4 regions of the Embleya australiensis genome follow, and region 1 is predicted to be linked to each of the others. Evidence: riboswitches for the same ligand, from Rfam matches in the RefSeq annotation. Region 1 holds a riboswitch; each other region holds the start of a gene.

The links. Region 1 has a riboswitch for cobalamin ahead of ACMXN5_RS03705 (prenyltransferase/squalene oxidase repeat-containing protein). Riboswitches for the same ligand answer to the same signal wherever they lie in the genome.
Region 2: another riboswitch for cobalamin. It lies ahead of ACMXN5_RS10650 (energy-coupling factor ABC transporter permease); the one in region 1 lies ahead of ACMXN5_RS03705 (prenyltransferase/squalene oxidase repeat-containing protein).
Region 3: another riboswitch for cobalamin. It lies ahead of ACMXN5_RS02150 (ribonucleoside-diphosphate reductase subunit alpha); the one in region 1 lies ahead of ACMXN5_RS03705 (prenyltransferase/squalene oxidase repeat-containing protein).
Region 4: another riboswitch for cobalamin. It lies ahead of ACMXN5_RS33275 (ABC transporter substrate-binding protein); the one in region 1 lies ahead of ACMXN5_RS03705 (prenyltransferase/squalene oxidase repeat-containing protein).

The regions. Positions count from the first base shown of each region.
Region 1 is NZ_CP182422.1:887,811-890,994, forward strand. It holds gene ACMXN5_RS03700 (cob(I)yrinic acid a,c-diamide adenosyltransferase) at 144-737, opposite strand; cobalamin riboswitch at 799-924, opposite strand; cobalamin riboswitch at 1,292-1,426, shown strand; gene ACMXN5_RS03705 (prenyltransferase/squalene oxidase repeat-containing protein) at 1,557-2,654, shown strand; gene ACMXN5_RS03710 (hypothetical protein) at 3,130-3,184, shown strand, end outside.
Region 2 is NZ_CP182422.1:2,541,002-2,544,185, reverse strand. It holds gene cbiQ (cobalt ECF transporter T component CbiQ) at 1-645, opposite strand, end outside; gene ACMXN5_RS10655 (energy-coupling factor ABC transporter substrate-binding protein) at 649-1,029, opposite strand; gene ACMXN5_RS10650 (energy-coupling factor ABC transporter permease) at 1,026-1,739, opposite strand; cobalamin riboswitch at 1,768-1,976, opposite strand; gene ACMXN5_RS10645 (RDD family protein) at 2,164-2,709, opposite strand; gene ACMXN5_RS10640 (class II aldolase/adducin family protein) at 2,848-3,184, opposite strand, start outside.
Region 3 is NZ_CP182422.1:524,869-528,052, reverse strand. It holds gene mug (G/U mismatch-specific DNA glycosylase) at 32-592, shown strand; gene ACMXN5_RS02155 (hypothetical protein) at 752-940, shown strand; cobalamin riboswitch at 1,370-1,623, shown strand; gene ACMXN5_RS02150 (ribonucleoside-diphosphate reductase subunit alpha) at 1,701-3,184, shown strand, end outside.
Region 4 is NZ_CP182423.1:692,034-695,217, reverse strand. It holds gene ACMXN5_RS33280 (alpha/beta hydrolase) at 1-883, opposite strand, end outside; cobalamin riboswitch at 1,127-1,339, shown strand; gene ACMXN5_RS33275 (ABC transporter substrate-binding protein) at 1,436-2,428, shown strand; gene ACMXN5_RS33270 (FecCD family ABC transporter permease) at 2,425-3,184, shown strand, end outside.

The sequences.
Region 1 (3,184 bases):
CGTAGCCTTGCCACCCGGCCGCGGCGGCGGCCGGGTGGCAAGTCCGGGAACGCAATTCGGTTGGCTCCCGAGCGAGTCGTTCGTGCCGCCACGGCTGTCGAGGACCGGTGCGATATCGCCGGCGGAACGGTGGCGGCCCGATGTCAGCGGTTGCGGCCGGGACTCCACAGCACGTCGCCGCGCCCGCCGTCGTTGGCCAACCGCGCGAGAATGAAGAGCAGGTCCGACAAACGGTTCAGATAGCGGACGCACACCGGGTTCACCGTCGCCGCCTCGCCGCCGGACAACTCCGTGTCCGTGTCGACCAGCGCCCACGCCGAGCGTTCCGCCCGGCGTGCGGCCGTCCGCGCCGTGTGCAGGAGCGCCGCACCGGGTGTACCGCCCGGCAGTACGAACGACCGCAAGGGCTCGAGCCGTTCGTTGAACGTGTCGCACAGACGCTCGAGGCGGGATACGTCCTCGTCTCGGACCCGCAGGCGTTCGTCTCCGTCGCGGATCGGAGCGCACAGGTCCGCGCCCACGTCGAACAGGTCGTGCTGGATGCCTTCCAGGACGTTCCGCAACTCCGCGTCCAGGCAGCCCAGCGCGAGCGCCACGCCGATGGCGGCGTTGGTCTCGTCGGTGTCGGCATAGGCGACGATCCGAGGATCGGTCTTACGGACACGGGAGTTGTCGCCCAACGCGGTCGTGCCCGCGTCGCCCGTGCGAGTGTAGATACGGCTCAGCACCACAGACATGGCGAACCACCGGCCTCTCTCGGGGAAATCCGCCCCGGTTGTGTCGAGGTGGCGACGACGTGAGTCTCCTGGCTCTCGGATCAACACTTCCCCCGGCCTTCCAACCCCGAAGCGGGGCCGTGGCCTTGACGGGAGTCGCTCCCCGATCACAGTGGCGGGACCGCACCGGAATCACACCGGTTTCCTCGGCTTCGCCGTCGCACAGCAGGCCACAGCATGACACGCGGCCCTCGCCGGCACCAGACCCGACCCGGAACCTCATCCGCTTCGGACGCCGACCCGTTCGACATGCCCCTGTGTCGACCAATCTGTCGCGCGTACTGAGACCGTCGGACCGTCGCACCCCAGGTCGGCGTGCAGGCAGGTACCGAAGCCCCAAGAAGGATTTCCGGGTTCCGCGTCGTGCGCGTCTCGGCCCAGTGCCGGATCCATCCTTCATGTGCCGGCGATCTTGTTGGCCGGAAAGGGAGTTCCTTCCGGAGTGAGCGATCCGTAGAGTGCGGGATCTGCAGGTCTGAGCAGTCGACGTACCGATTCCGGGCGTCTTCATCTGTTCGATCGTCTTGTGCGACGACCCGCAGTAGCTCCGACGACGGGGGAAGTCCGGTGTGAATCCGGCGCTGACCCGCAGCGGTGATCCGTCCCTCCCGACGGCGAGCCCGAATGCCCGCCGCCGGAGTGTTCGTCTCCCATCCCCGTCGTGGTCCGCGGGACGGAGCCCCAGCGACCCGTGCGTCGGGACGGTGCCGCCGTCGGTGTGCCCGCTCGGCCGCCGGGTCTCCCGGGTCCGCCGTGCCATGGGCCCGGAAAGGCACTGTGATGACGCTCACCCGACCCGGACGCCGGATCGCCGCGCTGTTCGGCGGACTGGCCCTCGCCGGTACGGCCGCCCTGATCCCGTCCACCGCCGTGGCGGCACCGCCGACGACCGACACGACGCCCCAGGCAAACGTGTCCATACTCTCCGGCAACCGCACCCAGGCCGCGGCGGGATGGCTGGCCCGGCAACTCGTCGACGGCGAACGCTTCGAGACCACCTTCGACGGAGTGACCTACCCCGACCAGGGCCTGACGATCGACGCGATCTTCGCATTCGCCGCCGCCGGGGTCGCCGACGACAACGGGGCCAAGGCCACCACGTGGCTCGCCCGCCCGGAGATCCTGTCCGGGTACATCGGCGACGGCACCACCAACGCCTACGCCGGAGCCACCGCCAAGACCCTCCTCGCCGCCGAGGTACGCGGTGTCGACCCCACCTCGTTCGGCGGCGTGGACCTCCCGGCCCGGCTGCGCTCGTTGCAAAAGCCTTCCGGCCGCTTCACCGACACCTCGCCGTGGGGCGACTACAGCAACGCCTTCAGCCAGTCCCTCGCACTCCTGGCGCTCGACCGCACTCCGGCCGGCGCCCCCGCCGCCGCGGTGGACTTCCTGGCCGACGCACACTGCGCCGACGGCGGATTCCCCCTCGACTACGGTCTGTCCACCTGCACCAGCGACGCCGACTCGACCGCGATGAGCGTGCAGGCGCTGGCCGCCACCGGGCGCCACCAGGAAGCGACAGCCGGACTGAACTGGCTCGCCTCACACCAGCTTTCCGACGGCGGCTTCGGTACGGTGGGCGCCACCACCTCGAACGCCAACAGCACCGGCCTGGCCGCCCAGGCCCTGCTCTCGTCCTGGCGCGTGATACCGGGCCTGGCCGCCCGGCATTTCCTGACCGAACGTCAGGTCGGTTGCCCGGCATCCACGGCCACGCGAGGCGCGATCGCCTACGACGCCGGCGGGTACAACCCGGCCACCGCCACCAGGGCCACCGCTCAGGCGGTCCTCGGCCTGGCCGGCACCGGCTTCGCCGACCTGAGCAGTGCGGGCGCTCACCGGAACACCCCCACACTGCACTGCCCCACCACACCCTGACCGAACGAGGTAGCGGCCACCGTCGACACGGTGGCCGCTACCTCGACAGGTGCGGGCGTCGGTCCCCGGGCCCCTCCTCCCGAGGCGGCGAGCATGTCGCGACAACAGCACCTATCTCACGGCCCTCTCACGGCCCTCTCACGGATTGGGGATCACGCGGCATCGACTATCCCCATGACACCCGGACAGGAAAGCGTCCAGCCCAAGGCTTCTGCACCAACGGGCACGGCAAGAACGCCCGTTCGGGCGCTGGAGGTCAACGGGTCGCAGGTCCAAATCCTGTCGTCCCGACGGTGTTCAAGAGGCGCTGACCAGGGAAAAAGTCCAAGCCGGGGCCCCGCCGGATGTCTTCGCCGCTACACCTGGCCGCCCTCGGCAATGCTCACTTCCCGGACATCCACAGGACCCACACCGCCCCGCGGTCGCCTGGACCCCCGGGCGCGGCTTGTTCGTCTCCTACGCCGGACACCAGAAAGTGTTGTGGACACACCGCCCCGGTGACGGCCTCAGCGGCTCCTGGACCGCTCCCC
Region 2 (3,184 bases), 1.7 Mb from region 1:
CACGAGCACCCGCAACCGCCCGTCGTAGCCGCGCCCGGCCAGCCCTTCCTCCAGCCGCCGGGCCCGCGCGAAGGCGTGCACGAACACCGCCGACCCGAGCCCGGCCACCGAGCGCCACCGGGCCCGCCGGGTGCGATGCCCGAGCCGCCCGGCCTGGGCCTGGTTGATCCGGGCGGTGGTGTCGTAGAGCAGGAACAACATCCGGTACATCACCGCCGCCACGTCCACCACGGCCGCCGGCACACCCACCCGGGTCAGCCGGGGCAGGACGTCCGACAGCGGCGTGGTGAACGCGAACAACAACATCGCCAACCCGGCCGCACCGGAGCGGGCCACCAACTCGCCCGCGTGGCGCGGCCCGTCCGGCGCCCAGCCGACGCCGTCCGCACGGATCGACACGAGCAGGGTCAGCGCGCCGGTCACCGCGAATCCCAGCGGCGCGCGGGCCGCCCGCCACAGTCGTCGGGCGGGCACCTCGGCGAAGCCGAGCGCGATGGTCAGCACGGTGACCGCGACCAGCACCGCGCCCGGCCACGGCGGCAGCGCCACCGCGCACCCGAGCAGCCCGAAGGAGAGCACGGCCTTGTCGGCCGGATGGCGGCGGCGCCAGGCACTGGCATGCGCCGCCGCGTCGATCGGCAACACGGGTCAGCGACCCGGGACCGATACCGGGTCCTGCGCGGCGGCCGGATCGGGCCCCGGGCCCGACCCGTCGGGGGTGTCGCTCGCCTCGGGCGCGAGCTTTCGGCGGGTGCGCTTGACGCCGAACATGTACCCGACGACACCCGCGCCGAGCGCGGCCTGGAGCGCGAACAGGCCGGACTCGATCTCGCCGGACGGCGGCTCGTACAGCGGGCTGAACCACGGCTTGTAGTCAGGGTCGTTCTCGGTGATCGCGGTCTCGGCCCGGGCGTCGGAACCCGTGAACGGCTCGTCCTTGTCGTCGCCCATGCCGAACACCACGGGCAGCGCCGCGAGCAGCACCACGGCCAGCACGAGCAGCAGGTTGATCTTCGTCGAGCGCTTCACTTGCTCTTCTCCTCCTCGCGCACGGGCCGGGCGTCGCTCAGCACGCCGAGGCGGATCAGGTCACCGCGACTGGATTGGCGCAGCAGGCGCACCACCAGGACGGTCAGCAGGCCCTCGCTGATCGCCAGCGGGATCTGGGTGAGCGAGAAGATGCCGCCGAACTTGGCCAGCGCGCCCGGGAATCCGCTGTCCGGGTCGGGGAAGGCGAGGGCGAGCTGCACGCTGGTGACGCAGTAGGTGCTCAGGTCCGCGACGAATGCGCCGGCGAACACCGCGACGTCCAGCGGCATGGTGCCGCCGCGCCGGTCCAGGAGCGAGCGGGCGAGCCGGTACGCGCCGTAGCCGGCCCAGGGGCCGACGATCGCCATCGAGAACACGTTCGCGCCGAGCGTGGTCAACCCGCCGTGGGCGAGCAGCAACGCCTGGAAGAGCAGGGTGATCGTGCCGAGCACCGCCATGATCGGCGGCCGGAACAGGATGGCGCCCAGGCCGGTGCCGGTGGGATGCGAGCAACTGCCGGTGACGGATGGGATCTTCAGCGCGGACAACACGAACGAGAAGGCGCCGGACGCGCCGAGCAGCAGGGTGTTCTCGGGCCGGTCGCGCACCTCGCGGGTGAGCGCGCGGGCACCGTGGACGACGAACGGGGTCGACGCGACGCCCCAGGCGGCGGCGTGTTCCCAGGGCAGATAGCCCTCGGCGATATGCATGAGGAAGGGTCCCTCTCCAACACCTCGTGGACGGACGATCGCCGTGGCCGGTCTCCTGGCTGACGGGTCGTGCGTTCACGTCTCCGCCTTCCCGGGTCCGCGACAGCGGTCCCAGTGGCTTCCCGAGGCGACGAATCAACGTTCCCGCGGGGGTGGAGGAGAACTTCCCGATCACAGTGGCGAGGGCCGCGCCGGCATCGAACCGGCTTCCCGAGCACCACGGCGAGCCGACACTAGTGGTCGAGTGGACATGGCGACAAGGTGGCATCTGCAAACCGTGCGCAAGACCACAAGGCGGACGGAGCGGCGGAGCAATAGCCGCATTCCGGGGCGGTGTGCGACGGCCCGTCGGGGCGGGAGCGCGGAGCGGGGCACGCTCGCGATCGTGGGACCGGGCGCCCCTGCCCGGGGGAGAGGCGGGCCCTCAGCGCAGTCCGGGGCCGCGCCCTCGGACCACCAGGGTGCCCGCGACCCGGTCGCCGATGCGCTGGCCCCGCTCGCTGGTGAGCACCGCGACCAACCCGATCACACCGAGCGCGAACGCGTCGACGCACAGCAGCACCCAACGGATCGCCAGTTGGCGCCGCCCGGCCCGACCGCCGGACACGTCGACCACCCGAATCCCGAACGCCTGCATGCCCCAGGTGCGCCCGTCGTGCTCGGCGGGCCGCAGCACCCAGTACCAGAACAGGATCGCCACCGCGACCACGAGCACACCGGCGGTGATCGTCGCGGTGAGCGGACCGCTGCGGATCGAACCGTCGGGGTGGGTGGGCAGCAGCACGAACAGGAACATCGCGGCGCCGGGCAGCAGCGCGGAGGCGATCACGTCCACCGCGAACTGGCCGATCCGCCGGTACAGCAACGACGGGCCGACCCGATGTTCGATCGTCGGCAGCCACACCCGGGCGCGTGGCCCGACGGGATGGGCCGAGCGCGCGAACCGCTGCGGAAGGCTCCGTTCGTACATGGTGTTGTACTTTCCGCAACCGGTCGGGTTGACTCCCGGCACGGCCGATCTCGCGGAGATTGCGCCCGGTCGGCGGACAACCCGCCCGACCGGGCGGCGGCGAAATGATCATCGATCGGCGGGATCGACCGAAAACGATCAGATCGTCATCGGGCCGTCGGCCCCGAACAGGTCCGGCTCGGAGCGGCTGATCACGTCGTACAGCGGCTTGTAATTGATCCACGCCACCGTGTCGTTGCCGAGCTGCTCCCGGGTCAGGCGCGCGTTCTCCGGCGAGATCGGCCGCAGTTCGCCGGCCGCCTGGGCCAACAGCTGGACCTGGCAGGAGCGCTCCATGGTGATGAACCACCACGCCGCCGCGTCCACCGACTGTCCGACGGTGAGCAGACCGTGGTTGCGCAGGATCAGCGCCTTGCGCGAGCCGAGCGTCTTGGCGATCCGCCGCCCCTCCTCGGCGTCGAGCACCACGCCCGCG
Region 3 (3,184 bases), 360 kb from region 1:
GACCGATGCCGCCGCGTCGATCGTGCTGCCCATCCCGCCCGGACGCAACCCCACCGCCGACGAGTTGGCCGCCGCGCACGGTCGGAGCATCCCGGACGTGATCGCGCCGAACCTGCGGGTGCTGTTCTGCGGGATCAACCCGGGCCTGTGGTCGGGCGCCACCGGGCGCCACTTCGCCCGTCCCGGCAACCGGTTCTGGCCTGCCCTGTACGCCTCGGGCTTCACCCCGCGCCTGATCGAGCCCGCCGCGCAGCGCGAGTTGACCACGCTCGGCCTCGGCATCACCAACGTGGTGGCCCGAACCACCGCGCGCGCCGACGAGTTGACGAAGGAGGAGTACCGGGCCGGCGGCCTGGCGCTCACCGCGAAGGTACGCCGGTACCGACCGGCCTGGTTGGCGGTCCTTGGCATCGGCGCATACCGCACCGGCTTCGGCCGCCCCAAGGCGGTGGTCGGCCGTCAGCCCGAGACGATCGACGACACCGGAATCTGGGTACTCCCCAACCCCAGCGGCCTGAACGCCCACTGGACGGCCGCGGCCCTCGCCGAAGCCTTCACCGCCCTGCGCGCCGCGGCGTACCCGACCGAGTAGGAGGGCCGCGCGCGGGGGTGCCATCCGTGCCGCTCACCCTGTGTGGCGGCGATCGGGCGTCGGCGTGGGTGACCCGGCTCGGGGGCGGGGCCGTCAATCGACCGAGTGGCATCACCCGGTTGGTGGTTACTTCGCGCCCCCTCGTGAGGTTGGGTCGGCATGAAGATCCTGCGAGCCCCGTACGGGCCGTGGCCCACCGAGACGTTCGAGACTCCCGTCTACGAGGCGTTGGTCGCCGAATGGCGCGACTCGGGCCGGGAGGTACCCCGGCCGACGGACCGACCGCAAGGCAGCCCGCCCCGACACGCCCGCCCACCCGGACCGAGCCCGCGCACGCGTCGCCCGTGAGCCGGCCACATGACGCGATCCGGGCCCGGAGGCGCCCCCGCCGGGCCCGACCCGAGGGCCGGGGCCGCCGATCCGCTCCGCGTGAATCGGCCGACCGCCGCGCGATGTGCTTCTTGTCACGCGTCCTCCGACACGCCCGGCGGGGAAGGAATTTGCCGGCCGATCGGCGCGGCGGCCGACGCGCGACGCACCGTCGATCCGGTCCGTCCCCGCCGCGTTCCCGCCGCCCTCGGCCCCGTCCCACGCGGCCCGCGCAGGCCCGGTGGGGCCGGACGGGCGCGGGGGGAGCGGGGGTTCGGGGTGCTCGACGCGCGTCGCAATTGCCCGCCGGTCGTACCACCCGGGCACGTCTCCGGCGAACCGTGACACGCCGGGAATCGGGACGCGACACAACACCTGGGGGTGCGACGACCACCCCGCCACTACATATATGCTCTGCGACGCAGCTGGTTCGCCCGACCGGAGTTTCCGGGAAGGCGAGGCAAGAGGGAATCCGGTGCGAGGCCGGAACTGCCCCCGCAGCGGTGAGCGGGAACGAAAGTCGTCATGGAGCGCCGGACGCCGAAGGGCGTACGGGAAGCGACGACCCCTAGGCACTCCGCGGACCACCGAGCACACGCCGTGCCCGGCGGTGCCCCGGCATGCCCGCGAGTCCGAATACCTGCCGGCTGCCCGCGCCTTCGGGCGTGGGGTCACCTGTACGTACGAGCTCGCGAGGAGAGAGCACGTGACCGTTGTGGACAGCGTGGGCGCGACCCGGATGCGGGTCGACGAGAGCCCCGAGGACCGCCTTGCCACCCTGGTGCGCACCCAGGCGCGCGATCTGCCGGAGGTCGATCCGGATCGGGTCGTCCGCCGGGTCGTCGCGGGTCTGAACGAGGGTGCGGACCGCGGCGCGGCGGCCGACCTGGCCGTGCGCACCGCCGCCGAGCTGATCGCCGAGGAGCCCGCCTACTCGCGGCTCGCCGCGCGCCTGCTGGCCGGCCGGATCGCCGACGAGGCCGCCGAGGCCGGCGTCGCCTCGTTCAGCGCCGGCATCGCGCTCGGTCACCGCGAGGGCATCATCGGCGCGGAGACCGCGGCGTTCGTCGCCGCGCACGCCGCCGAATTGGACGCCGCCGTCGACGCCGACGGCGACCGCCGCTTCGAGTACTTCGGTCTGCGCACCGTCTACGACCGCTACCTGCTGCGCCACCCCGTCTCGCGCAAGGTGGTCGAGACCCCGCAGCACTTCCTGCTGCGCGTGGCGTGCGGTCTGTCCAAGGAGCCCGGCGAGGCGATCGGCTTCTACCGGCTGATGTCCTCGCTGGCCTACCTGCCCAGCTCGCCGACGCTGTTCAACTCCGGCACCGTGCACACCCAGATGTCCTCGTGCTACCTGCTCGACTCGCCCAAGGACGAGCTGGAGTCGATCTACGACATGTACGGGCGAATCGCCCGGCTGTCGAAGTTCGCCGGCGGCATCGGCGTGGCCTGGTCGCGGGTGCGCTCGCGCGGCTCGCTGATCCGGGGCACCAACGGGCACTCCAACGGCATCGTGCCGTGGCTGAAGACCCTCGACTCGTCGGTGGCCGCGGTCAACCAGGGCGGCCGGCGCAAGGGCGCGGCCTGCGTGTATCTGGAGACCTGGCACCCCGACATCCTGGAGTTCCTCGAACTGCGGGAGAACACCGGCGAGGACGCGCGTCGCGCGCACAACCTCAACCTGGCCAACTGGGTGCCGGACCTGTTCATGCGGCGCGTCGAGGAGGACGGCGTCTGGTCGCTGTTCGACCCGAACGAGCTGCCCGAGCTGCCCGACCTGTGGGGCGCCGAGTTCGACAAGGTGTACGAAGCCGCCGAGCGGGACGGCCGGTTCGTCCGGCAGATGCCCGCGCGCGACCTGTACGCCCGGATGATGCGCACGCTCGCGCAGACCGGCAACGGCTGGATGACCTTCAAGGACGCCGCCAACCGGACCTGCAACCAGGCCGCCGAGCCGGGCAACGTGGTGCACCTGTCCAACCTGTGCACCGAGATCCTGGAGGTCACCAGCGACGGCGAGACCGCCGTGTGCAACCTCGGCTCGGTCAACCTCGGCGCGCACGTGGTCGCCGGCGAGGGCATGGACTGGGACAAGCTGCGCGCCACGGTGCGCACCGCGGTGATCTTCCTCGACCGCGTGATCGACATCAACTACTACCCGACCGACCAGGCCGCCGCGTCCAACCCGCGCTGGCGCCCGGTGGGCCTGGGGCTGATGGG
Region 4 (3,184 bases), on a different replicon from region 1:
AGTCGGCGGCGAACGCGCGGAACGAGCGCTCGAAGCCGACCATCTGGTCGATGCTCGCGTCGAGCTTGTCGGCCGCCGGGTCCACCACCGCGTCCAGGACCATGTGGCCGGCGCGGTCGGGGAACTCGTCCAGATACATGGTCCCGAGGTAGGTGCCGTACGACACGCCCAGGTAGTCGAGCTTGTCGTCACCGACCGCGGCGCGCAGGACGTCCATGTCCCGAGCCGCGTTGCGCGTGCCCACGAACGGCAACAGCTCGCCGGACTCGGCCTGGCACGCGGCGGAGAACTCCTTGCCGCTGCGCTCGCTGTGCGCCTTGCGTTCGACCGGATCGCGGGGCGAGTCCCGGGCGTTGCGCTCGTCCCGGGCCTTGTCGTCCAGGCACCGTACGGGCGCGCTGTCGGCCACGCCACGCGGGTCGAAGCCGAGGATGTCGTAGCGGTCGTGCAAAGGACCGTCGAAGTCGTCGAACCCGTACTTGACGAAGTCCTGGCCCGAGCCCCCGGGTCCGCCGGGATTCAACACGAGCGAGCCGATCCGCCGATCGGGCTTGGCGGCCGGGTATTGCATGACGGCGATCTCCAGCGACTTGCCGTCGGGAGCGGTGTAATCCAGCGGCACCTTGAAGGTCCCGCACCGGAATTCGCTCTCGTCCTTCTTCTTCGTCTTCGGGTCGTCCGTGCACGCCTTCCACGAAATCTTCTGTTCGTAGAAGGCGTGCAGTGCCGGGTCCGCCGCTCCCTTGGGCTTCGGCGGCGCGGGCGGCGGGGTGGCCACGGCCGTCCCGGTCGTCACCGGGGTGGGAACCGGCTTGCCGGCGGCGGCGTTCGACGCACTGTCACCGGAGCCCCCGGTACACCCGGCGGCCAACAACAGAGCCACGGCCCCGGGTATGGAACGACGCAAGGACGCCGCCTGAAAAGGAGTGATCACGCGCCAAGGACTATCAGTCGCCGATCCCACACGGCACACCAATGTCCCCGCCACCGGCAACGGCACCACCCACACCGGACATTCCACGCACCGCACCCGCCCGCCGACACACCCCCCGTCAGCGCAGGACGGCGGAGGTCGGCCGGGCGTCGCCCCGAACCCGCGCGGCGGAGCGGGCGACGAGGCGCGACGAGCGGTTTGGTAGCCTGTGGCCGCCGTGGTGTACGGGAAGCCGGTTCAAGCCGGCGCGGCCCTCGCCACTGTAGCCGCGGAGTCCCGCGGCCCTTGCCGACCGCCCCAAAGCGGTCGGGGTCACTGGATGGATCGGGAACGAGCCAACCGGGAAGGCCGGCCGCGGAGCGTCGATGCGGAAGCCAGGAGACCGGCCACGGCGCGACATGTTCCACGAGGGTTGGAGAACACGTGTTCCGCGCTTCCGCGCGCCCGTTTCGCGCCGAACGTTTCATCCGTCCCCCGCACCCCCGGCGTGCCGGGCGCTCCATGCGCTCCGGCATAGCCGCCGCGGCGCTCCTGCTCGTCGGCGCGCTCGGCGCGTGTACGGGTGCACCCGAGCCCGACAAGCCCGCCGCGGCGGCCGGGAGCGGCCACCCGACGCCGGTGAGCGTGAGCAGGTGCGGCGTCACCACCACCGTGACCGCACCGCCGGCCCGGCTGGTCACCCTCAACCAGGGCGCCACCGAAGTCGCCCTGGCGCTCGACCTGCAGACCCGGATGGCCGGAACGGCGTACCTGGACGACGTGGTCCCGGCCAAATGGAAGGCGGCCTACGACACCGTCCCGGTGCTCTCCGAGAAGTACCCGTCCAAGGAGAAACTCCTCGCGGCGCGGCCGGATTTCCTCTACGCCTCCTATTCCAGCGCGTTCACCGACAAGGTGGCGGGCACGCGGGACGAACTGGGCTCCCAGGGCATCGGCACCTACCTGTCGCCGCTGGGTTGCGCCGACGGCAAGCAGACGGCGACGGTGTCCTTCCAGGCGGTATGGGACGAATTGGCCGATGTCGCCCAGGTGTTCGGTGTCGCACCGCGCGCCGCCGCCATCCGGGACGCGCAGCAGCGGCAACTCGCCGACGTCACGGCCAAGTCGGCGGGCAAGGGCCTGAACGTGCTCTGGTACGACTCGGGTACGAAGACCCCGTACGTCGGCGCGGGCCACGGCGGACCCCAGCTCGTGCTCGACGCCGTCGGCGCCCGCAACGTCTTCGACACGCTGCCCGGCGGCTGGAAGAACGCGAGCTGGGAGCAGGTGGTCGCGGCGGACCCCGATGCCATCGTGGTCGCGGACGCCGGTTGGGACACCGCACAGTCCAAGATCGACTACCTCGAACACGACCCCGTCCTGAGCAAGCTCAAGGCCGTCCGAAATCGGGCGTTCGTGGTCGTGCCGTTCTCCGAGTCGACCCCCGGCGTGCAGCTCGCCGACGGGGCCGTCCGGGTTTCGGCCGCCCTGAGCGGCCTGGCACCGCGTCCGTGACCGTGACCGATCGCCCCGTCGCCCGACACGCGGGAGGCGGTCGTGCGGCGGTGGCCCTGGCCGCCGCCGTGCTCCTGCTGCTGTTCACCGTCCTGCTCGGCCTCGCCGTGGGATCCGTCCACGAACCACCGCACGTCGTGGCCGAGGTGGTCCTGCGCCGGCTCGGTCTCGGCGGCACCGACGTCACACCGCTCGACGACCGGATCGTCTGGCAGCTGCGGCTGCCGCGCGTTTTGGGGGCCGCCGCGACCGGCGCGGGACTCGCGGTGTGCGGCGCGGTGCTGCAGACCCTGACCGGCAACGACCTGGCCGACCCCTACCTGCTCGGCATCTCCAACGGCGCCGCCGTCGGCGCGGTCACCGTGATCGTCCTCGGCGTCGGAGCCTCCGGCACCGCGGTCGTCGGCGCACTCCCGGCGGCAGCCTTCGTCGGTGCCCTGCTCGCCGTCCTCGTCGTGCTGACCCTCGCCGGGGCACACAGCCGGACGCTACCGGCCTCGCGGACCGTGCTGGCCGGCATCGCGGTCGGGCAGCTGTGCGGCGCGTACACCTCGTTCGTCGTCCTCGTCCTCGGCGACCGCAACGCCGCCCGCGGCGTCATGGAGTGGACGCTGGGTTCGGTGGCCGGAGTGCGGTGGGACACGGCCGTCTTCCTGACCGCGGTCGCCGTCGTCGGCACCGTGGTCATGGTCGCCGCCGCCCGGGACCTCGACGCGTTCGCGTTCGGCGAGACCGCGGCCCGTTCCGTCGGCGTCC